DNA from 4 places in the Pseudoalteromonas sp. SG44-5 genome. Region 4 is predicted to be linked to each of the others. Evidence: predicted binding sites of a transcription regulator. Region 4 holds the regulator's gene; each other region holds the start of a gene.
The links. The regulator FliA, encoded in region 4, starts transcription of late flagellar genes. The targets are predictions, from matches to a motif close to CTAAAGNTNNNNNNNNNNNNGCCGATA.
Positions count from the first base shown of each region.

Region 1: the regulator FliA is predicted to act here: its motif matches at 3,257-3,283, upstream of H5079_RS00865 (VC2046/SO_2500 family protein).
Region 2: the regulator FliA is predicted to act here: its motif matches at 2,605-2,631, upstream of H5079_RS16805 (DUF5610 domain-containing protein).
Region 3: the regulator FliA is predicted to act here: its motif matches at 1,070-1,096, upstream of pomA (flagellar motor protein PomA).

Region 1 covers NZ_JACJES010000001.1:159,661-165,681, reverse strand. The annotation lists gene H5079_RS00885 (SulA-like leucine-rich domain-containing protein) at 1-145, shown strand, start outside; gene H5079_RS00880 (YchJ family protein) at 186-665, shown strand; gene H5079_RS00875 (diguanylate cyclase) at 877-1,797, opposite strand; gene H5079_RS00870 (DUF6172 family protein) at 2,104-2,406, opposite strand; gene H5079_RS00865 (VC2046/SO_2500 family protein) at 2,695-3,222, opposite strand; tRNA gene H5079_RS00860 (tRNA-Tyr) at 3,335-3,419, shown strand; tRNA gene H5079_RS00855 (tRNA-Tyr) at 3,469-3,553, shown strand; gene H5079_RS00850 (M48 family metallopeptidase) at 3,630-4,316, opposite strand; gene H5079_RS00845 (MHYT domain-containing protein) at 4,479-6,021, shown strand, end outside.
Region 2 covers NZ_JACJES010000029.1:281-6,301, forward strand. The annotation lists gene H5079_RS16795 (RNA-binding protein) at 130-609, shown strand; gene murI (glutamate racemase) at 572-1,369, opposite strand; gene H5079_RS16805 (DUF5610 domain-containing protein) at 1,447-2,574, opposite strand; gene trmA (tRNA (uridine(54)-C5)-methyltransferase TrmA) at 2,742-3,845, shown strand; gene H5079_RS16815 (thiol:disulfide interchange protein DsbA/DsbL) at 3,909-4,547, opposite strand; gene H5079_RS16820 (thiol:disulfide interchange protein DsbA/DsbL) at 4,568-5,191, opposite strand; gene H5079_RS16825 (serine/threonine protein kinase) at 5,226-6,021, opposite strand, start outside.
Region 3 covers NZ_JACJES010000018.1:1,735-7,755, reverse strand. The annotation lists gene ispA ((2E,6E)-farnesyl diphosphate synthase) at 1-635, opposite strand, end outside; gene H5079_RS14485 (exodeoxyribonuclease VII small subunit) at 638-880, opposite strand; gene pomA (flagellar motor protein PomA) at 1,149-1,916, shown strand; gene H5079_RS14475 (flagellar motor protein MotB) at 1,919-2,839, shown strand; gene H5079_RS14470 (DNA topoisomerase III) at 3,042-4,982, shown strand; gene H5079_RS14465 (M20 family metallopeptidase) at 5,008-6,021, opposite strand, start outside.
Region 4 covers NZ_JACJES010000007.1:143,685-149,705, reverse strand. The annotation lists gene flhF (flagellar biosynthesis protein FlhF) at 1-1,444, shown strand, start outside; gene H5079_RS10195 (MinD/ParA family protein) at 1,437-2,297, shown strand; gene H5079_RS10190 (RNA polymerase sigma factor FliA) at 2,324-3,034, shown strand; gene cheY (chemotaxis response regulator CheY) at 3,075-3,458, shown strand; gene H5079_RS10180 (protein phosphatase CheZ) at 3,474-4,235, shown strand; gene H5079_RS10175 (chemotaxis protein CheA) at 4,251-6,021, shown strand, end outside.

The DNA.
Region 1 (6,021 bases), on a different contig from region 4:
AAACTTTGCTGCGGTTATTACCTGGACTGATATTATTAATGATCAACAGCTGACACAGCTATCATTAAATTTAAGCACTACAAATACTAAGCTTTACTGTTTTACTAAAAATACTCACAACCTTGAGATACCACTAACTCAATAAGCTTGTTAAACTCGTGTTTTAAACACTTTATATTAATATTATGACCTCATTAACGACTTCTCCTTGCTTTTGTGGCAGCCAGCAAAATTATGCTGACTGCTGTGAACCACTTCATTTAGCATCAAAAATAGCTGAAACACCTGAGCAACTTATGCGTGCTCGCTACAGTGCATATGTACTTAAAAATGCAACTTATGTTTATCAAACTTATGCAAGTGAAAAACAGGCAGAAAACCCTGTAAAAGAGATTAAAGACTTTGCTGATAGCTGCCGCTTTATAAAGCTAACCGTCATCGACACTGAGCACGATGCAAGCGAAGGCTTTGTAACATTTAAAGTAAATTACTTTTACCAAAACCTATATTGCGAGTTGCACGAAAAGTCGTTGTTTATTAAACAAGATGGGCAGTGGCGCTACCTTGAAGGCACACTATTTCCGGTAGCCGATATTAAAATAAGCAGAAATGACAACTGCCCTTGCCAAAGTGGCAAAAAATATAAAAAGTGTCATAGCGTATAACAAACTGCAGCTGTGCAGTGAGTAAAGTAGGTAATTACAGGCAACTGAACCTTAAATACATCCAATAGCCATGCCTAGGGTTGGCTGTTACAGGCGATGTGTATGGCTAAAATAAAATTTTACTTTCGAGCAACTATTGGCAATTTACATACCTATAGGCCTGTGTTAATAACTGCTCTACCGTATATTTTGGTATTGGGTTCGCTGCGCTTTAAAAGCACACTGTATTTCGCCCTTGTGCTTTAGCGGCGTACATTTTTTTATCTGCGCGTTGCAAAATATCCATGTTGCCTTCGTCTGATTGCAATAACGTAGCTCCACCTATACTTATAGTGACAAATTCAAACTCTGAGTACTTATGTAAAACACCTAAGCCATATATGTTATTTTTAATTTTTTCAGCAACACAGCGAGCGCCTTCCTCGTTGGTATGGGGTAGCACAACCACAAATTCTTCGCCGCCATAGCGGGCAACAAAATCGCTTGGCCTTTGCAGGCTGTTGGCAATTGTTTGAGCAACTAAGTGTAAAACAACGTCGCCTTCTACGTGTCCATAAATATCGTTGTATTGCTTAAAGTAATCAATATCCATAAGTAATAAAGCATATTCTGTATTCTCTCTTAATGCACTCAATTGTATTTTATTAATATGAGTATCAAAATAACGACGGTTAAATACTTTAGTTAAGTCATCAAGAAACACTTTTTGACTTAATAAGTCATGTTGCAGCTTAATAGTTAAGTGCGCTCTTACTCTTCTGTATAAGGTTTCTGGGTTAATCGGTTTTTGAATAAAGTCTACCGCACCCGCTTCCCAGCAGTCCTCTTCTTGGTTTTCAAAGGAGGTAACAAATATAACGGGAATGTCTTGGGTTTGTGTCGTCGTTTTAAGTTTTAAACAGGTTTCTATACCGCATATGCCATCCATTGAAATATCCAGCAGTACGATATCGGGAGTATTAGATTTACATATTTCAACTGCTTCTTCACCGCTGTTGGCGGTGTTAACAATAAAGTGCTTTGATAATATTTTTTTCAGTACAATTATGCTAAGTAACTGATCATCAACAATGAGAACTTTTGAGGTTTTAAGGCTAAGTTTTAAATCGATATCGGCATAATTTAATGGCATAAATACTACTGTTTTCTATAATTATCAACTAACACAGTATAATACAGTCTTATGTTATGCAAATGTATTAAAGTTGGGTTTTTAATCAAACTTACAACCAAATATAAAAATGGCGATACAGAGTTGTTGTTAATTGTTTTAGAAAATCACGGCCATAATTTTCAGGGTAATACTGAAAGTAAGCACTGCTTATAAGCTGCTTGTACTTGAATGCTCAAGGTTTAAATCGCGTTTGTATAAACGTACAAACAAAAAATGGGCCACTAGGCCCATTTTAAAAATTACGCAAATTACTTTATAAGCGTCTTATTCGTCGTCATCCAAATCTGGTTGTTGACGTTGAGCTGGGCGCGCTAATATTTCTACATAAAAAGAAGTTAAGCTTTGCTTTTCTATTTCGCTTATATGATTACTAAGCTCTGCAACGTGCACTACTTGTGCATCTTCAGCGGTATTACCAAACTTACAATCAAACGCCCAGTAATCAGCATCGAGTGGTAGAGTTTTGTTACGCTCTCTTTTCAAATATTTTTTCACTTCATGCTTTGCGGCGTCAACCATACGAGGATATTTGATTTTCTCGTGATTTAGCGTGAATATTTTCTTCATTACGTTCCTAATTACCTTGGTTTAATGATAACGGCATTTAATGTCATACCATTTGAGCCTATTATAGCAATTGCATTTAATTTTTGGATGCTTTTTTTATATTAAATCAATTATTAATCCATTAATAAAATAAAGTATCGCTAAAATGCGCTTAAGTGTAGAGAGTTAGCGGCTTTATATTACAGACAAGTAACTTAATAGTTAGAGTGATGGCGCAATCGTTTGCCAAGTTCTATTAATATGATTGGTTATTGCAATATCAAAGCAGTTACAGCGTACGCTTTATAATTAAGCGCTTACTAAATGCAATGGGTGGTGAAGCGCATCATTATTTAGGCTTTCGTAAAAGGCAGCAGCATCGAGTTGCGGGTTAGATAGTTGCGTTTGTGTGTTATTTATACGCCTGCGCACTGCTAATTCACAATTATCACGCACCTGAAGCGGAATATGGCTTACATCATCTCTTATAAACAATGGTTCAGGGTTTAAACAGTGATTTAATTTAATATCGCTCATTCCAGCGCGTTCCCCTGCTTGCATTAATAGTGAGGCGTTAAACTGCCCTATCAAGATATCAAACTTATCTGGCGCTAAAAGTTGCTTTGGACCTGCTCCTATTTGTTTGCGAAGGGTATCTTCGCCAACAGTTGAATCTTCAATTTCTGTTTTTGGTAAATGGAATTGGCTAAAATCGAGTGCATCATGAGATAGCATAGCGAGTAAAAGCGCAAACTCTCCTCGGCGCTTTTCATGCACACTTTTATTAAGTCGAGTGTTGAGCTGACTCTCTGTGATTAACAAATCACCGATTTGCATAGACTTTAGCCGATTGAAGTAAGTAATACCTATTTATCGGCTTTATTTCATTTTTCTTTAGCTTTTTTCTTTACTTAAATACGATGTTTGCTATTATCAGCGCCGTTGCATTGGAGGGGTTCCCGAGCGGCCAAAGGGATCAGACTGTAAATCTGACGGCTCAGCCTTCGCTGGTTCGAATCCAGCTCCCTCCACCACTTTTCTTACCGCTAAGTTAAGTGGGGCCAAATGTAACAAAATTAGTGTGGAGGGGTTCCCGAGCGGCCAAAGGGATCAGACTGTAAATCTGACGGCTCAGCCTTCGCTGGTTCGAATCCAGCTCCCTCCACCACTTTTCTACTTATTTTCTACTTATATAGTTACTACATTCCTTGTTAGTAATCTCCGTGTTTTTTCTTAGTTAAACATTAAAATACCCATTGTAAACTCATACCATATTGTTTTAGCCATAACGTACTTGCTTTATAGTCGGGACAAAATTGTGCTACGCGCTGCCAAAATGCTTTGCTATGATTTAAATGTCGTAAATGCGCCAGCTCATGCACTATTACATAATCAATAATGCTATGCGGTGCACCAATCAATAATAAGTTAAATGTTAACGCCCTTTTACTATTACAACTTCCCCATTTGCGTTTATAAACTGCAATATTTAAATCGTTAGGCAGCGCTTCTTGCATCAGCGTGCAAAAGTCATTAAGTCGCATTTCAATGTATGCGGTTAACTGCTCTTTTAAATACGCCTCTAAAAGTAATTGGTACTTTTGCTGCTGATGCTTAACACGAGCAGAAACGGTAATAAGCAGGCCATCTTGTTGGCGCTCCACTGTAGAGGTATTGCCTTGCTGAAACGTTAAATTAATTGCTTCTGAAAAAACCCAGATCTTTTTGTCCTTAAGTGGATACTGTTTTGTATCAACCAAAGTAAGCTGTTTTTGCAGCTGCGCCTCAACCCATGATTTTTTTTCTAATAACCAGTTATCGAGCACTTTTTTTTGTACGTGATGGGGGGCATATACCGTCACATTTTGATTATGTACTTTAATAGCAACGGTCTTTCGTCGGGTACTTTTTTTTAGTTGGTAGGCAAACAAATTAATCTCTCACACTATACTAGCTAGGGGCTACTTTTCGTCTAATGGTTAGTTAATGCCGTGTTGTTTATTTATAGCTTAATAAGCAATCATAAAATTAACGGTTTATTAATTAATTAATTCTATTAAACTACACGATTAAAATGCCTATTTAGAGCCGCCATGTTATCAGCTTTCTTTATTACTGACCAAGATCCTAGTTTAATTATAAACGGGGTTTACGATCCCCTTTTGGTTTCTCTTTCAGTTTTAATAGTCATATTTGCCGCTTTTTTTACTACAAAACTCATTGATTTAGCTAAAAAAACTACTTTCCCAAGCTATCAACGTTTAGCTACTGTAACCGCTGCAGCTGTTTTTTCTGCGGGCATTTGGAGCATGCATTTTATTGGTATGTTAGCTTTTTCCTTGTGTACTAACATTAAATATAACCCAACTATTACCTTACTCTCTTTTATACCGGCATTTTTGGCATGCCAATATGCTGTATCTATACTGGTAAAAAGTAATGGTAACTTTAAAGTATTAGCTGTTTGCTCAGTATTATTAGGCTCGGGTATTGGCACTATGCATTACAGTGGTATGGCAGCGATGGAGCTTGCGCCTATGCTACGGTATGACCCAGTTATGTTTGGGTTGTCTATTTTAGTGGCCGTTGCCCTATCGTTTATTGCTTTATATAGCCACTTTAACCTTGAAAGAATTTTCCCTCGGTTATCACAGTTACAAATTCGTTCAACCAGCGCCGTTATATTAGGCTTTGCTGTTACTGGTATGCATTATATGGGTATGGCAGCAACCCGTTTTGTAGCAACTTCCCCACTAATTTACGCAGACGAAAATGCGTCTGCTGGGCTTACATTTGTTGCAATTGCGGTTGCCACTGCAACTGTTGCAATAACCAGCGTGGTTGCTGTAATTAATGGCATGGTACGCTATAAACTGCTGCTTGAAGAAAAGTCAGCCGACGAGTCGCGGTTAAACGCCATATTAGAAACAGCAATAGATGGCATTGTGACTATTGATCATCAAGGTATTATTTTAAGCTTTAATGAAGCAGCAAGTAAGATTTTAGGTTGGCACGAACATGAGTTACAAGGTAAAAGTGTACAGATTCTTTTAAATGATAATAACGCTCTAAATAATGCGTCATCATCTGGTGATATGACTCTTGATCTAAGCGCTATTATAGGCATAAACCGCGATACTTTTGCTAAACATAAAGATAACCATTTGATCCCTGTGCGCCTTGGTATTGGACAAGTGACGCAAACTGGGCAACCTCCTTTGTATGTTGGCTTTATTACTGACTTAACGCAGCAACGAGCGCTACAAAAAACGGTCGTTGAAAATGAGCAAAAATATCGCTCATTAATGCAAAATATGCCAGGCGTTGCCTTTAGATGTAAATTCGATACTAACTACACCATGCTATTTGTTAGCCCAAGTATATTGGATTTAACTGGCTATACACCAGATGAATTTATTGAGCAACACATTGAGTTTACAGACCTGATTTTAAAGTCTGATCAACAAATGATTATTACCACGCTCACTAATGCCGTTACCGAAAAGCGTCAATACTCTGTTGAATATAGAATTCGCCATCGCAACGGCGCAACTGTATGGGTATTAGAGAAAGGTAGTTTTGACTTTAATAATACCGATGTTGCGCAGTGGATTGATGGTGTACTTGTTGATATTA
Region 2 (6,021 bases), on a different contig from region 4:
AAACGATGCTTTTTCACCCTGTTTTATATTATTTACTATAAATTTTATTGCTATGTTGAATTAAGGCGTTAAGATAGCAAGTTCACAATGTTAAATTAATGTTTATTTCCTGTTTATTGGTAGATCAAAATGAAATTACCCGATCAAAAATCTTTTATCCTCTCAGTTATTCTTGCTGTTGTTGGTTTTGTTATAGTTAAGTTCGCACTTGAAAGCCTAGAGTTAGACCCTGCACTACTATTTGCTGTTGGTTTGCTCATTGGTGGTATTGTTATTGCTGCGATGTCGTCTGACGGTGTAGTAGAAGCCGAAGTAAAAACCAAAACGCTTTATGTTGGTAACCTTCCTTATCGTGCAAACGAAGGTGTGGTACGTGCTTTATTTGAAGAGCAAGGCAAAGTGTTCAACGTTCGCTTATTAAAGGACAAAAATACAGGTAAGCGTCGTGGCTTTGGTTTTGTTGAAATGGCGCAAGCTGATGCCGACAATGCAATAGCGCAGTTAAACGATAGCGAGTTCCAACAACGTACCTTAAAGGTACGTGAAGCAAAACAAAAACAAGAAGATGATTCTAACGCTCTTCGTTCTGAGCCGGATCAATCAGTGTAACTAGCTTTACAGCTAACTTACTACTCACACTAGCCGTTGCATAATATTGCAGCGGCTTTTTTGTATCTGCAATATTGTTATTCGTTAAATTAAGCTGGCTAATTAAGTAATGAACTCGCTTAGCAATCGCTGCACCTGAATCAAGTAGCTGCACTTTCCTATTAAAGTACTGACTAATCGGCTCTGCCAAAATAGGAAAATGCGTACAGCCTAATACTAATACATCTATAGACTGATCTATGTTTAAACGATCGAGTTCTTGGTGCAGTTTAGTTGTATCTAAACTTTGTTCGAAAAACAGACGCTCGGCTAAAGTAACTAGTTCAACGCTACTATATAAGCTAACTGCTATATTGTTGGTATGTTCTTGTATGAGTGTGCGCGTATAGGGACTTGATATAGTTGCTGGAGTTGCCAGTAGGCCGATATGTTTAGATTGTGTAAGTTGCGCAGCAGGTTTTATCGCCGGTACCACCCCCACTATAGGAATAGTAGTAATTTGGCGCACTGCCCCAAGCGCAGAAGTAGAGGCGGTGTTACATGCAATAACAATTAAATCTACATTAAGCGCTTGCTGGTTAATAAAGTGAATGAGTGCGCATAAGCGGTTAATAATCGTTTGCTGTGACTGAGCGCCGTATGGCAATAGCGCATTATCCATAAAATAGCTGTATTGCGCATCTGGAATACTTTGCTGAATATGTTCAAGTACCGTAGTACCACCAATACCTGAATCAAAAACCATTATGTGCGCTGACAAACTACTGTCCTTACTCTAAGTTAAGAACGGCAGTTTGCCATGTGATTTTTATAAAAGAAAGTAGTTTAGTGGTACAACTATTGTTGATTGGCTAGCTCGTCCGTTGCTGCATTTAATTGATTAAGGTTTTCGAACATAGCTTTGGTGTAATCTACCAATTTATCTATTTCTGCTTGATCTTGATTTAACCACTGCACAATACCCGATAACTGGTTTTGTATGCCCAGCTCTGTGGCTTTATTAAACACAGCTTTTAAGTCGTCGTTAAACGGCGCTAATTTATCAGCTACTGCTTTTTCAGGAACTGGCTTGTACTCTTCGTAACCTTTAACTGTAGCGACTGTTTTGGTTTGTCGTAAATCCATTGAAAAAGCCACCAGCTGTTCGTTGCCTAAGCTTAGTGCTTGCGCCTCTTCAAATGCTTTATCTAAGTCACCACTGAAAAAGGTGCTACTTACACTTTGTAAGTCAGCCATTAGCTCATTAATCGCCTTTTGTTCATTCTCATTTAAATCGCCATTAACCGACATAGAAAATGACAACTCTCGAGACTGCGACGACTCACTTACAAAAGATTCACTATTCCCATTTTGCTGATAACGACTGGCTGATTGTGACTCATAAGCATCAGCAAAACTAATACTCACTTCGTCTCCTTCGGCGGTAGTAAATTTATATTCTGCTTTGTTACTTAAACTTGCATACTGAGCTTGGCTAACAGAGACACTGGCGGGTTTAGGATTAAATAAATCGTCTTCAAATTTGTCCAGGCCATTAAATATGCCTTCTTTAGATTTATTAATACCCTGTGCGATATCGTCGTTAAACACGCCATTGCCTTTTAATTCATCAACCGCGTCATCAATCCCTATTTGCACACCTTTTCGAGCATCACCTAACATACCTTTGAGTTTTTCATCGTCGGCACCATTGGCTTTTGCTTTACGTACTGCACTGGTAACGAAGTCTAAAACGTTTTTAACGATTTCATCAAAATCAAAAAGCGGTTTATCTTTTTTCGGCTCGCTTATCGGTAAGCCAAGAGCTTGAGCCATTTTGTCACCGAGCACTTTGGCAGCAAGTTCTTTACCGCGATGCTGATAGTTATCTTTAGGCGACTGTATTGTAGGTTGCTGTAAAGCCCCTTTATTACCGTATTTATTAATATTGTGGTTTGGAACAAAGCCAAAGTTACCGATTTTCATGATCCGACTCCTATCTATGCTTGCCTTACTTATCGGCACTGTAAGTTATTTCTGTAGCTAGATGCTCAAAAAAAAAACAATATATATTTCATCAAAACTAGACAAATACATCTCGCTCCCTACAATAGCGTCGATAAACAGCTCTCAAAGATAAGGTTATAGCGTTAATGGCAGTTATTAAAATAGACACCTCACAGTACGATGCGCAGTTAAGCGAAAAAGAACAGCGTATTGCTGCCCAATTTCAACGTTTTGGTGTGGATAAACTTGAGGTATTTAGCTCAGAGCCGATTAACTACCGCCAACGCGCTGAGTTTAGAGTATGGCACGATGGTGACGATCTGTTTCATATAATGTTTGATCAACAAACTAAAGACAAAATTCGCGTTGATAGCTTTGACCCTGCCGCTCCTTTGGTAGGTGAAGTGATGCAAGTAATGATTGATAATTTAAAGTCGTGTGAAATTTTGCGTCGTAAACTATTTCAGATTGATTACTTATCTACGCTAAGCGGTGAGATTTTAGTGAGTCTGTTATATCACAAGCCACTTGATGAGCATTGGCTGAGTGAAATTAACGCGCTTAAAGAAAAGTTAAGCAGTAAGTATAAAATTGACTTTATTGGCCGTGCCCGCAAACAAAAAGAAATGCTTGGTGATGACTACGTTACCGAACGCTTAAACGTGAATGGCCAAGAACTAATATATCAGCAGGTAGAAAACAGCTTTACCCAGCCAAATGCCAAAGTAAATATTAAAATGCTAGAGTGGGCGCAAGACTTATGTAAGCCACTTAAAAATGATTTACTTGAACTTTATTGTGGTAACGGTAACTTTTCTATTGCGTTAGCGGGCTCGTTTAATAAAGTACTAGCAACCGAAATATCAAAGTCGTCGGTACACTCAGCGCAGTACAATATAGCGCAAAACAAGGTAGACAATTTAGATATTATTCGTATGTCGAGCGAAGAGTTTACTCAAGCCATGAATGGCGAACGCAGTTTTTCTCGTTTAGAAGGTATAGATTTAAATAGCTACAATTGCCAAACCATTTTAGTTGATCCGCCACGTGCCGGTATGGATACCCTAACGTGTGACTTAGTAGCAAATTACGAAAGTATTATTTATATTTCGTGTAACCCAGAGACACTAGAGCGCGACCTTGATCACTTAACCCGCACCCATGAAGTTAAACGCTTTGCGATTTTTGATCAGTTCCCTTATACGCACCATATTGAGTCGGGTGTATTTTTACAAAAAAAGAATACTTAAAATAAGTAGTTAAAAATTACCCATAAAAAAAGCTCCTTAGGAGCTTTTTTTATGGGGCTAACTTTACTTGCTTGCCAAGTAGTTAATTAGATTTGTGATATCTGCGGGTTCGCTAATACCCGATTCGCGACCTAGAAGTAGTTTGTACTTACCATTTACAATAAAAGTTGGTACGCCACGCAATGCACCTTTTTCTTTAAAGTAATCTTGGTCGCGCTTCATTTTTGAGCTTAATGTACGTACCGAAAAGCTTTTAAATAACTTATCGAACTTATCGCCATCAACGCCTTGGGCTACAAACACATCTTTTACGTCGGCTAATTCATTAAAATTTGCGCGCTTTGTATGAATGTGACTAAAGATAGCCGCAATAATTTTATCTTTTTGTGGTAACACTTCAGCCGTTGCTAACGCTTGGCTGATCATTTGTTGATGCTCGGTATCGCGTACGCCAACAAAATCAACATGGCTCTTTTTAAATTTTACGCCTTTATCGAGCATTGGTTTAATCTCGGCTACCAGTGGCTCCATGTTATTACACGCAGGACAGTAAAATGAGAAAAACTCTTTCACTTCTGGTTTTTTAGTTGCGCGCTCAGACACAACCTCATAATGTACACCTTCCTCAAAGGTTGCTGCAAAACTTGTTGCAGCGAAAGGTAGTAATACAGCAAGTAAACCTGCTTTAACTAATTTTATCATTATTATATGGCTCCAAAAATTTATAGTGCGAGTAAAAATGAAACTAACTCATCAAGCTCTTCTTGGCTCTTGATGGTATTTAGATTGATTTTATATTTGTCGTTTACAATAAAAGTAGGAACGCCTGTTAACGCACCTAATTTTGAGTATTTATTTTGTTTATCTTGCATTGCTTGTTCAGCTGCAATAATTGGCATACTGGCAATATCTTGATCAAACGTATCGCTACTAATGCCATTTATATCTAATAATTTTTTTAAATCTTTAATTTCAGTCAGTGGTGCGCGCTGAACATGAATACTTTTAAAAATCTTGTCTGTAATCGTATCAGCTTGCCCGTGCTTTTTAGCAACTAAATACGCTAGGCTCAAGTTACTTTGTGTTTGTGGCGACACGCCGCCTAAAAAGTTAACGTGATTTTTTATAAACACCGCACCTGCAGGTAGATTTTCTTCAATTGCGTGTGCAACCGGTTCAAATTTAAAACAATGCGGGCAATAAAACGAAAAGTATTCGGTAACTTGTGGTGTAGTACTTTTTTCGATATCGATAACTGTATATTGATTACCTACTTCAAAGTTTGCTGCAAATGCTGCAAAAGGTAGACAAAGAAGTAGTAGGCTCAGTTTTAATTTTTTAAGCATTAGTCTCTCGTTGTACATATTTTTGAATAAAATGTTATGGCAATAATTTTAGCGGTGCTTCTTGCAATGCGGCAAGCTGCTCTTTAAGTGCTAAAATTTGTTGCTCCCAGTATTTGTCATCTGCAAACCATGAAAAGTTCCGCACAAAAGCCGGATCGCTCCATCGTTTTGCAACCCACCCCATATAATGGATGATACGCATAGCTCGAAGTGGTTCGATCAACTTAAGCTGCGAGTGATCAAAATCACAAAATTCTTCATAGGCGGTTACTAAGGTATCTAACTGTAACAGCTGCGTTTGTCGATCGCCACTTAGCATCATCCATAGATCCTGAATGGGTGGCCCCTGGCGACTATCATCTAAATCAACAAACATTAACGCATCGCCTGCCCATAATATATTGCCAGCATGGCAATCCCCATGCAAACGTATCGTTTTTACATTGGTATACTGTGTTTGAGCCTGCTTAATAACCAAATCTAAAATGGTATAAAAAGCAGTTTCTAATCCCATAGGTACTAAGTTACTTTTTTGCAGATGAACTTTTGCTGTATGTAAGTACTCTTCGCAGGTTAGGGTGGGCCTTTGTGTAAATGGTTTTGTTTTAGCAACTTGATGCATTCTGCCAATTAAGCGCCCTAGTACATCAAGTTGATCTAAGTTATCGACTTCAAATAAACGCCCGCCAACACTTGGAAATAAAGTAAATAAATAGCCTTGGTGTTCAAATAAGCTTTGCCCGTTATATTCCATTGGCGCAACAACCGGTACTTCGGCCTCTGCTAGCTCAAAGGCAAAGTCATGCTCTTCTTGTATTTGCTCCTCGCTC
Region 3 (6,021 bases), on a different contig from region 4:
TAGCCAAAAGTGGCTAAATTTTCTAACGTGTTTTGACTAACATTGTTCGAGCACAAAGCCCCCAGTGTAATTGCACAGCTTATTAGCGCACCGGTTTTTAACTTATGAATACGCTCAAGTTCAGCCACGGTTATTACTTTATCAGTAGCTGCAATATCAAGCCCTTGGCCTGCCACCATACCTTGTAACCCAGAGGCATGTGCCAGTTCAGCAATCATTTTAACTTGAGCTTGAGCACTACAGTTAAAATTATGCTTGGCGATTAACTCAAATGCTAAAGCTTGCAGTGCATCACCGGCTAAAATTGCGTGTGCTTCGCCGTACACGATATGACAGGTTGGGCGTCCGCGACGTAATTCATCATCATCCATAGCTGGTAAGTCATCGTGAACTAACGAGTAGCTATGAATACATTCTATAGCTGCAGCAAGTACGTCTAAATCTTGTTTATCTGCGCCGAGCATTTTACCCGTTGCGTAAACCAAAAAAGGACGCAATCTTTTGCCGCCATTCATTAAACTATAATGGGTGGCGGCTTTTATGGTCTCGTCAGTATTAAGCGATTGGTCAAAATAAAGGTTAAGAGTATTGGCTACATCAGTTTGAGCATGTGTAATAAGTTCTTTAATAGTCACGGCTATTCCATATCATTATCAAAGTCGGTTAATACAGACTTCTCATCTTTGCCCATTAAAATAGCCACCTTTTGCTCAGCTTGTTGCAACTTACTAGACGATGCGCCTGCTAAAGCAATGCCACGCTCAAACTGTTTTAATGACTGCTCAAGCGATAAATCACCTTGTTCCATTTCACTAACGATTGTTGTTAATTCTTCTAGTGCTTGCTCGAAACTTAAGTTTTCAGGTTTTTTAGTCGCCATCTTTATTTCAACTTACATAATAAATTTAGAAGTCAATTTTAGGGGGAATGCTAAACTAGGTCAAAGGATGAAATGGTTTTTTCGTTAATAAACGTTTTATGTTTTAAAAAATTGATAATTAGATAGATAACACAAGTTGATCTAGAATAGTGCTTAATCCAGCTTTTTATGTTTATCTATAAAAAATGGCTTAAGCAATTCAGTATCTTGCCGATAAACAATTAATAACAAACGTTTGCATATAAAAGCAAAAACTTTTGGAGGGAATGTGGATTTAGCAACCATTATTGGGATCCTTGGCGCAATTGGCTTAATTGTCATGTCCATGTTTATGAGTAGTAGCGGTGAAATGGCTATGTTTTACAACACGCCCTCTGTTGTAATCGTATTTGGCGGTTCATTATTTATCGTTTTATCAAACTTTACTATGTCACAGTTTTTTGGCATAGGTAAGGTGGTTACCAAAGCGTTTATGTTTAAGCTTGAGTCGCCAGAAGAGTTAATCGAAAAAGCAGTTGAACTTGCAGATTCAGCACGTAAAGGCGGGTTTTTAGCACTTGAAGAGGCAGAAATACCGAATCCATTTATGCGCAAAGGCGTTGACATGCTAGTAGATGGCCACGACGCAGACGTAGTGCGGGCCACACTGCAAAAAGATATTTCATTAACTACAGCACGGCATGAGTCGGGTGCTACTTTATTTAAATCTTTGGGTGATATAGCCCCAGCAATGGGAATGATAGGCACCTTAATAGGCTTAGTTGCGATGTTATCTAATATGGATGATCCTAAAGCAATTGGTCCGGCTATGGCGGTGGCATTGTTAACCACATTATACGGCGCATTTTTAGCTAACGTAGTCGCTATTCCTATTCAAACAAAATTGGAGCTGCGTAAAGACGAAGAGGCAATGAATCAACGTTTAATTTTAGATGCGGTTTTAGGTATTCAAGATGGTCAAAATCCAAAAGTAATAGAAGGTATTTTGAAAAACTATCTTGCTGAATCAAAACGTAAAGTAAACACTGAGGATTAACTATGTCTGATCAAGAGTGCAAGTGCCCACCCCCAGGTTTACCTGCGTGGATGGGGACATTCGCAGATTTAATGTCGCTATTAATGTGCTTTTTTGTGCTCTTGCTTGCGTTTTCTGAAATGGATGTACTTAAATTTAAACAAATTGCCGGTTCGATGAAATTTGCATTTGGTGTACAAAATAAAATAGAAGTTAAAGATATTCCCAAAGGCACATCAGTTATTGCTATGGAGTTTACTCCGGGCAAGCCAGAGCCTACCCCAATTGAAACAATTCAACAGCAAACGGTAGAAATGACCCAGCAAATGTTAGAGTTTCAGGCAGGTGATGAAAGCTCAGCAGGCGGAAGGCAAGAGCAGCAGGGCGATAAACGTGGTGGCGAGTCGCGTAGTACTTCCAAAGAGCAAGCATCGGAGCAAGCAATTTCAGCGGCCGATCAACAGCAAACAAACGACTTAGTTAAAAAAATCGCTCAGCAATTAGAAAAACAAATAATTGATGGTGCCATAGAGCTTGAATCATTAGGGCAGCAAATAATTATTCGTATTCGTGAAAATGGCTCTTTCCCTTCGGGTAGCGCATTTTTACAACCTAAGTTTAAACCCATTATTCAAGAAATTGGCGTGCTATTAAAAGATGTGCCTGGAGAAATTACCGTGTCTGGGCATACTGACGATTTTCAGGTTTCAAACGAGTTATATATTAATAACTGGGATCTTTCATCTAAGCGTGCAGTTGCAGTAGCCAGTGAGCTGCAAAAAGTAGTTGGATTTGATAAAAATAGAATGATGGTAGTAGGGCGTGCTGAAACCCGGCCGTTAGTGCCAAATGACAGCAATGAAGATCGCCGTCGTAATCGTCGCGTTGAAATATCTATTTTACAAGGAAAGGCCAAAGAGTCTGATCCTATCGATGTAAGGTAGCAGTCATTTTATTAAAAACACACTTGGTTTAAGCAAACTAAGTGTAATTGATTACAGGTGACTTTTAGTCAAAATTGACTAAAAGTCACCACCTCAGCCAAATACCTCAGAGTTGTTAAATAGTACGGTTTAATAAAAACATCCCACGCTGTGAATTGATATGCTAAACTACTGTGTATATAAACAGTAAAAGAGCTTGCTTATGAAACTCTATATTGCCGAAAAGCCGTCATTAGGGCGTGCTATTGCCGACGCGTTACCAAAACCGCACAAAAAGCACGATGGCTACATTGAAGTTGCAAATGGTGATTGCGTATCTTGGTGTATTGGTCATTTGCTCGAGCAAGCCGAGCCCGATGACTATGATGAGCGCTTTAAAAAGTGGCAGTTTGAGCACCTACCTATCATTCCTGAGCAGTGGCAATTAAAAGCAAAAACTAAAACTCGCAAGCAACTTACTGTGTTAAAAAAGCTAATCAAACAGGCTACAGCACTAGTGCATGCAGGTGATCCCGATAGAGAAGGGCAATTACTTGTCGATCAAGTTATTGAAGAAGCCAAAATAAGTAAAACTAAAAAGCAGCATATTCAACGCTTATTAATTAGTGATTTAAACTTAGCTGCAGTAAAAAAAGCATTAACGACTATGCGATCTAACCGTGAGTTTATTCCGTTGAGCGTTTCAGCCTTAGCGCGCTCTCGTGCTGATTGGTTGTTTGGTATGAATTTAACCCGCGCTTATACTTTAGCAGGGCAAAAAGCTGGGTTTGGTAACGTACTTTCTGTGGGACGAGTACAAACACCCATACTTGGCTTGGTGGTTAATAGAGATAATGACATAGCAAATTTCGTATCGAAGCCATTTTATGAAGTATTAGCCCACTTAGTCACCCCCGAAAAACAATCATTTAGTGCAAAATGGATACCCAGTAAGGCATGTGAGCCTTATCAAGACGAAGAAGGGCGAGTATTAAATAAAGCATTGGCTGAAAACGTAGCCTCGCGTATCACACAGCAAAATGCTGAGCTAACGGCGCTTGAACAAAAGCAAAAAAAACAAACTGCGCCACTGCCTTATAACTTATCTGCTTTGCAGATAGACGCGGCAAAAGCATTTGCTATGCCAGCGCAAAAGGTGCTGGATATATGCCAAACTCTTTATGAGCGTCATAAGTTAATTACCTACCCGCGTTCAGACAACCGCTACTTACCTAATGATCATCACCAAGATGCGTCTGCTATTTTAAAAGCTATAAGCACTAATGGCGGGCAAGGTGTTGAGTTAGTAAAAGCAGCTGATAGTAAAAAACGTAGTAAATGTTTTAACGATTCAAAAGTGGCTGCGCATCACGCCATTGTCCCTACGGCAAAACAGTTAAAGTCGGCAAGTTTAGGTAGCGATGAGACAAAGGTTTATCAATTAATATGTCGTCATTATTTAATACAGTTTTATCCCGACTATATTTACAACGAAACTAAAGCAGAGATAACTATTGCTGGCGGGTTATTTAAAGCAAATGCAAAGCAAGATGTAAGCTTGGGTTTTAAGGTGCTAATGGGTAAGTCTGAATTGAAAGATGAAGCCACGCTACCGCCTTTAACAAAAGACATGTTACTTTTTTGCTCGCAAGGGGAGGTTGTTGAAAAATATACCTCTCCGCCAGCGCACTTTAGTGATGCGACTTTACTTGCAGCCATGACAGGCATAAGCCGCTATGTACAAGATCCACAGATAAAAAAAGTACTTAAAGACACCGATGGCTTAGGCACAGAGGCAACGCGAGCGGGGATCATTGAATTATTATTTAAACGCCGTTTTTTAAAACGTGAAGGCAAATTAATTAAAGCAACCGAAACCGGGAGTGCACTTATTAGCGTGCTGCCGCAAGGTTTAGTTCGCCCCGATTTAACCGCTAAATGGGAATCGAGCTTAGGTGATATTGCACAGCAAGTAATGAGCTATCAGCAATTTTTACAGCCTTTACTTGCCGACTTAAATAGTTTTGTACAACAAGCTGCAAATTGCGATAGCAATGTATTTGCAAAGCTGCCTAAAACTTCAGCTAAAAAGCGTTTTGTTAAACGTGGCCAAAAAACGCCTTATAAAAAGTCGAGTTATAAAAAAAGCTCTGTTACAGGTTAACTACAGAGCTATTATTTAAATAAAACTATTGATTAAACAAAGTTACCGCTGCATTACTCATGGCTTTAATGCCAGTTGGTAGTGCGACTTTATAGTCTGGGGCAAACTTACTTGAATGCAGTGAAGGTAATGTTTTGCCCGCTTTTATTGCACTTGCATATTTTGCTTGGTTAACGCCACCGAGCCAAAATAGTGTGATAGGAATATTTTCGTCAGTGCGGCCATATAAGCCAAAGTCTTCACCTGCCATTACAGGGAGGGTTTCAAGCACATTTTCATCACCAATAGCGCTGGCAATACTTTGACGCACAAGGTTGGTTTGTGCCGGATTGTTATATGTAGATGGAATTGACTCATCTTCATGTACTTGCACCTTAGGGTAGAGCGCTTCCTCAAGGCCTGCGCTTTGTGCAATACCGGCGGTAATGCGTTTAATTGCTGCAATTTGTGCATTTCTAATATCAGGGTTATAGCTGCGTAATGTAAGTTGTAACTTTACTTCATCAGAAATTACATTATGTTTTGAGCCACCATGAATAGATCCAACAGTAATGACTGATGGCTCTAATGGTGAAAGCTCACGACTCGTAATAGTTTGCAGTGCAAGCACAGTGCGCGCAGCAATAATAACCGGATCAATAGTGGTATGCGGATAAGCTCCATGTCCGCCTTTACCCTTTATAGTTATATCAACAGAATCGACGCTGGCCATAGTATATTCGTTTTTCATCGCAACTTTACCGGCAGGCACACTTGCACTTACATGTAGCGCAATTATGTGATCAGGTTTTGCATATTTACTAAATAAGCCTTCTTTTAGCATGGCTTTAGCGCCACCGCCTACTTCTTCTGCGGGTTGTGCCACCATCATTAGCGTGCCTTGCCATGCATTTTTGTGAGCTATTAGTTGTTCAGCAGTACCAATGAATGAGCTCATATGTATATCGTGACCGCAGCCGTGCATAACACCTACTTTTGCACCGTGCTCGTCTATTACTGTTACTTTAGAAGCATACGCCTTACCTGTTTGTTCTGTAAT
Region 4 (6,021 bases):
AGAAGTTAAAGATGAGCTAGGTGTTGATGCGGTTATTATGTCTAATAAAAAACTCGCAAACGGCGTAGAAATTGTCGCAGCGGTTGATTATGACAAAGCAGCCCCTAAAGCCGCCGCGCCACAACAAAGTGCGCCGCTGCAGCAGCGTACGGCACATTCTGCCCACTCGCAAAGCATGCATAACTTTGTAAAACCAGAGCCACAGCGTGCTAGACCTGAGCCACAAGCAAAGGTAGCCGACAGCTTACAAGCATTATTAGAGCGCCAGTCGCCGCGTCCACGTTCAGCAGAATTGGCTTCAATGTTTTCGCAATCAGGTATAGACACCTCAGAGCATTATCAAGAGCCGGTCGCTAAACAACGCCCTACAAATATGTTTGCGCGTGAAGAAGCTGCGCAAGCACGCCCACAAACGCAAGCTGACAGCTTAGGTTTTGATGACCTAGACCGTGATTTTGATGAGTTAGACACGCCAGTTGCGCAAAAACACACGACTAAAAATACCGAAAGTGAAGCAATGAGCACAATGCGTGAAGAAATGAACGCAATTCGCCAGTTATTAGAGCACCAAGTGTCGGGTTTAATGCAGCAAGATATGGCGCGCCGTGACCCAACGCGCGCATGCATGATTGACCGCTTAGTAGGCATGGGAATCGATAAAGAAGTTGCTGAGCAAATGGCTTGTTTTGTACCTGAAGATGTTCCGCGTCAGCAGGGCTGGAAAGCGCTGTTAACTATGGTTGAAGATCAGATGCAAACCACGAATAACGAAATTTTGCGCCAAGGTGGTGTTTACGCATTAGTTGGCCCAACCGGTGTGGGTAAAACTACGACAGTGGCTAAGCTCGCGGCATTAGGTGCACAAAAATATGGTGCTGATAAAGTAGCGCTAATTACTACCGATACTTACAGAATTGGTGCTTACGAGCAGCTTGCAACATATGGCCGTATTATTGGCTGTGGGGTTAAACAAGTTAAAGATGCGAACGAACTGGCTGAAGTGTTATATCATTTACGTAACAAGCGCTTAGTACTTATAGATACCGCAGGTATGAGCCAACGTGATTTACGTTTAACTGAGCAGTTAAATACCTTAATGCGTAATCAGCGTGTGGATATTCGTAATTACTTAGTATTAAGTGCCACTGCGCAAATAAATGTGTTACAAGAAACCGTAAGACACTTTAAAAAAGTACAGTTAAGCGGTTGTATTTTCACTAAACTCGACGAATCATTAAGTTTAGGCGAGATAATTAGTATTGCGATTCAAAATCGCCTGCCAATAGGGTATCTTACTAATGGTCAACGAGTACCTGAAGATATTCGAGTTGCAAATGCAGAAAAACTAGTGAAAAAAGCTGAGCAATTATATTTAAAGAGAACAAAAGTACAACATTCACGACACCAATCAGTGGCGTCGAGCACAGTAGAGATGTATGATTAACACAGTATTAGATCAAGCAAGCGGCCTGCGTAAAATGAGCAAAAATAATAATAACGGCGTTAAGGTTATCGCCGTCACTGGCGGTAAAGGTGGCGTTGGAAAAACAAATGTATCGTTAAATACTGCGATCGCTTTAGGTCAGCAAGGCAATAGAGTGTTAGTGCTTGATGCCGATTTGGGTTTAGCCAATTGTGATGTAATGCTTGGACTACGTGTTGAGCGTAATTTATCGCATGTGTTATCTGGCGAATGTGAGCTTGATGAAATACTAGTAGAAGGCCCCGCTGGGATAAAAATAGTACCAGCGACTTCGGGTTCACAAAGTATGGTTGAGTTGTCGCCTGCAGAACATGCTGGGCTTATTCGTGCTTTTAGCGAACTCAATACTGATTTTGATATATTAGTTGTTGATACCGCTGCCGGTATATCGGATATGGTGCTGAGTTTTTCTCGCGCTGCACAAGATGTTTTGGTTGTGGTATGTGACGAGCCTACTTCAATAACCGATGCCTATGCACTGATCAAAGTATTAAGCCGCGAACATGGCGTGTATAAATTTAAAATTGTTGCCAATATGGTGCGTTCATTACGCGAAGGGCAAGAGTTATTTGCAAAGCTATCAAAGGTTACAGACCGATTTTTAGATATATCAATGGAGCTGGTTGCAACCGTTCCTTATGATGAAAATATGCGCAAAGCAACACGTCGTCAAAAAGTAATTGTTGAACTGTTTCCTAGTTCTCCAGCTGCACTTGCCTTTAAAACATTAGCAACAAGAATAACAAAGTGGCCAATACCGAACCAGCCTTCGGGTCATTTAGAATTTTTCATTGAGAAACTCGTTAACGGCTAACTATGACTACATTGGTGAATAGAGCTATGGGATATGAATCAACACAAAATTTAAATATGATTGTTGAAAAGCATGCTTCATTAGTAAAAAAAGTAGCATGTCATTTAATTGCTCGTTTACCCCCTAGTGTACAACTCGATGATTTAATTCAATCAGGAATGATAGGATTAATAGAGGCGTCAAAAAACTTTGATGCCACTAAAGGCGCTAGTTTTGAAACCTTTGCGGGTATTCGTATTCGGGGCGCTATGCTTGATGAAATGCGCCGTGGAGACTGGGCTCCTCGCTCAGTACATCGTAAAAGCCGCCAGGTTATAGAAGCTATTTCAGCATTAGAAAGCAGCCTGAATCGTGAACCTACAGACAGTGAAGTTGCCCAAAAGCTTGAAATTACACTAGAGCAATATCATCATATTTTAACCGATGTTAATTCCAGTAAAATCTTAGGAATAGAAGATTTAGGTATTGATGAGGATGTTATAACACCTGTTGGGCACGATTTAGCACTAGACAAACCCTTTCATAATGTTAAAAATGAAAGGTTTAATGAATCTTTATTAAGTGCAATTAAATCCCTACCAGAGCGAGATGCAATGGTGCTTTCGTTGTACTATAACGATGAAATGAATTTAAAAGAAATTGGACAGATACTCGATGTAAGTGAGTCGCGTGTAAGTCAGATACATGGTCAGGCGATGATTAAGCTAAAAGCAAAAATCAATGACTGGATAAATTAGAAGTAAGTAAATACAGGTTTAGGCCTCACTGGAGGATGTTTTGGATAAAAACATAAAAATTCTTGTTGTTGATGACTTTTCAACGATGAGACGTATTATTAAAAACCTATTGCGTGATTTAGGGTTTACCAATGTTTTAGAAGCAGATGATGGCTCAACTGCTTTACCTATGTTGCAAAATCAATCATTTGACTTTGTAGTAACAGATTGGAATATGCCGGGCATGCAAGGTATTGACTTGTTAAGAGCAATACGCGCAGATGACAAATTAAAGCATCTTCCGGTTTTAATGGTTACTGCAGAAGCTAAAAAAGAGCAAATTATTGCAGCAGCCCAAGCAGGTGTTAATGGTTATATTGTTAAGCCATTTACTGCGGGTACATTAAAAACTAAATTAGAAAAAGTGTTCGAACGCTTAGGTTAATAAGGGGAGAGGCTTATGTCAGCACCTGCTGCGCCTCAGATTACTTTAGAGCAAGCACGTCAGCTGGTCACTTTTTTAGAAAACGGTGAGCAACATAAAGCTGATCAGTTAATTTTAGAAACTGCTTCTCAAGAACAATCATATTTGTTTGCAGAAGTAGGTAAATTAACGCGCCAGTTGCACGAGTCTTTAAAGGGTTTTGAGCTTGACACCCGCATAACAGATTTAACCACTGATGCCATTCCGGATGCTAAAAAGCGACTTAACTATGTCATAGAAATGACAGAAAATGCCGCCAACAAAACCATGGATGCGGTTGAAGCGAGCCTGCCTTTAGCCCAGCAATTAGCTGATGATATTTCGCATATCAAGCCAACCTGGGATCGGTTAATGAGCCGCGATCTTGAACTTGGTGAATTTAAAACATTGTGTCATAGCATTGATAAATTTATGAACAGCTCGCATCTTAAAACCGATGAGTTGCAAGTATTAATGACTAATGTGTTAATGGCTCAAGATTATCAGGATTTAACCGGACAAGTAATTCGCCGTGTTATTGAGCTGGTACGCGAAGTTGAAGAAAGTTTAATTCATCTGTTAACTGCGTTTGCAGCACAAGATGAAAACGATAACCAAGAGCAACAAAAAACAGAAAACTCGATTGCCGCACAAGCATTAGCAGGCCCAGAAGGCCCTATTATTGATAAAGAATCGCGTGATGATGTTGTATCTGATCAAGACGAAGTTGATGATCTTTTATCAAGTTTGGGCTTCTAATAGGAGAGTAACTGCATGAGCTTTGAAGTCGATGAAGATATATTACAAGATTTTTTAGTTGAAGCTGGAGAAATCCTTGAGCTTTTATCTGAACAATTAGTTGAACTGGAAAATAACCCAGAAGATACTGAATTATTGAACGCTATTTTTAGAGGCTTTCACACTGTTAAAGGTGGCGCGGGCTTTTTAGCGATGTCAGAGCTGGTAGATGCCTGTCATGGCGCAGAAAACGTGTTTGACTTACTGCGTCAAAAAGTGCGAACAGTTAACTCTGAGTTAATGGATGTTATACTTCAAGCACTTGATACTATTAACGAAATGTTTGCTACGATTAAAAATCGTGAGCAACCAGAGCCTGCCGATCCTCAGTTACTCGAAATATTACATAAATTAGGTTTACCGCCCACAGAAGAAGAGCTTGGTGGTGACACTATTGCGCCAGTAATAACGCAAGATGCTAATTTAGATGATGACCCTTTTGCATTTGATGAGTTGTTTGATGCACCCAGTGCAGCAACAAACGCTACAGCAAACGATGCGCATATTGATGAAATTAGCGAAGATGAATTCGAAAACTTACTTGATGAACTTCATGGCAAAGGTAAAGGCCCTGCAATAAAAGAGTCATTAAGTAATAGCAGCGACTTAAGTGGCGATATTACCGACGATGAATTTGATAGCTTATTAGATGAGCTTCATGGAGTAGGAAGTTTTGGTGCGGTAAATAAAACCCCAAAACCTCAAGCAGCTCAAAGTCCGGCTGCTAGCACTAACGATGATGAAATAAGTGACGATGAGTTTGAAGCTTTACTAGATGAGCTGCATGGCAAGGGAGCGGCGCCAAAATCTAAAGAAAGCGCGGCAACACCTGCACCTGTAAATAAAGTTACGGCTCCTAAAGCAGCTGTAGTTAAAGCCTCACCAGTAGCAGTTGATAAAGTTAAGCAGCCACAAGCGGCTGTTGTAGCAGCAAGTGCTAATACCAATACCGCTGCGCCAGTTGCTAAAAAAGCGCCGCCTGCACAAGCTGAAACGACAGTAAGGGTTGATACTAAACGCCTTGATCAAATTATGAATATGGTGGGCGAGCTTGTATTAGTACGTAATCGTTTAGTGAGTTTAGCCACCAGTTCAGAAAGTGAATCTATGAGTAAAGCAATATCTAACTTAGATGTTGTTACAGCTGATTTGCAAGGCGCGGTAATGAAAACGCGAATGCAGCCAATCAAAAAAGTATTTGGCCGTTTTCCGCGTGTTGTTCGCGACTTAGCACGTACCTTAAATAAAGATATTAATTTATTGCTGGTTGGCGAAGAAACCGATTTAGATAAAAACCTAGTTGAGGCACTGGCCGATCCATTAGTGCATTTAGTACGTAACTCGGTTGATCATGGTATAGAAATGCCAGATGATCGTGAAGCTGCGGGTAAACCGAGAACAGGTACCGTTACGCTTTCTGCTTCGCAGCAGGGGGATCATATTTTGCTTACCATTAAAGATGATGGCGCAGGTATGGATGCTGAAAAACTAAAACAAATAGCAATTAAAAAAGGTGTGCTTGATCAAGAGCAAGCAAGCCGTTTGTCTAACACCGAAGCTTACAACCTGATATTTGCGCCAGGGTTTTCTACCAAAGAAGCAATATCTGATATTTCTGGTCGTGGTGTTGGCATGGATGTGGTTAAAACTAAAATCACCCAGTTGAATGGCTCGGTTAGCATAGAGTCAGAACTAGGTGTGGGCACTATACTTGAAATTAAAGTACCGCTAACTTTGGCTATTTTAC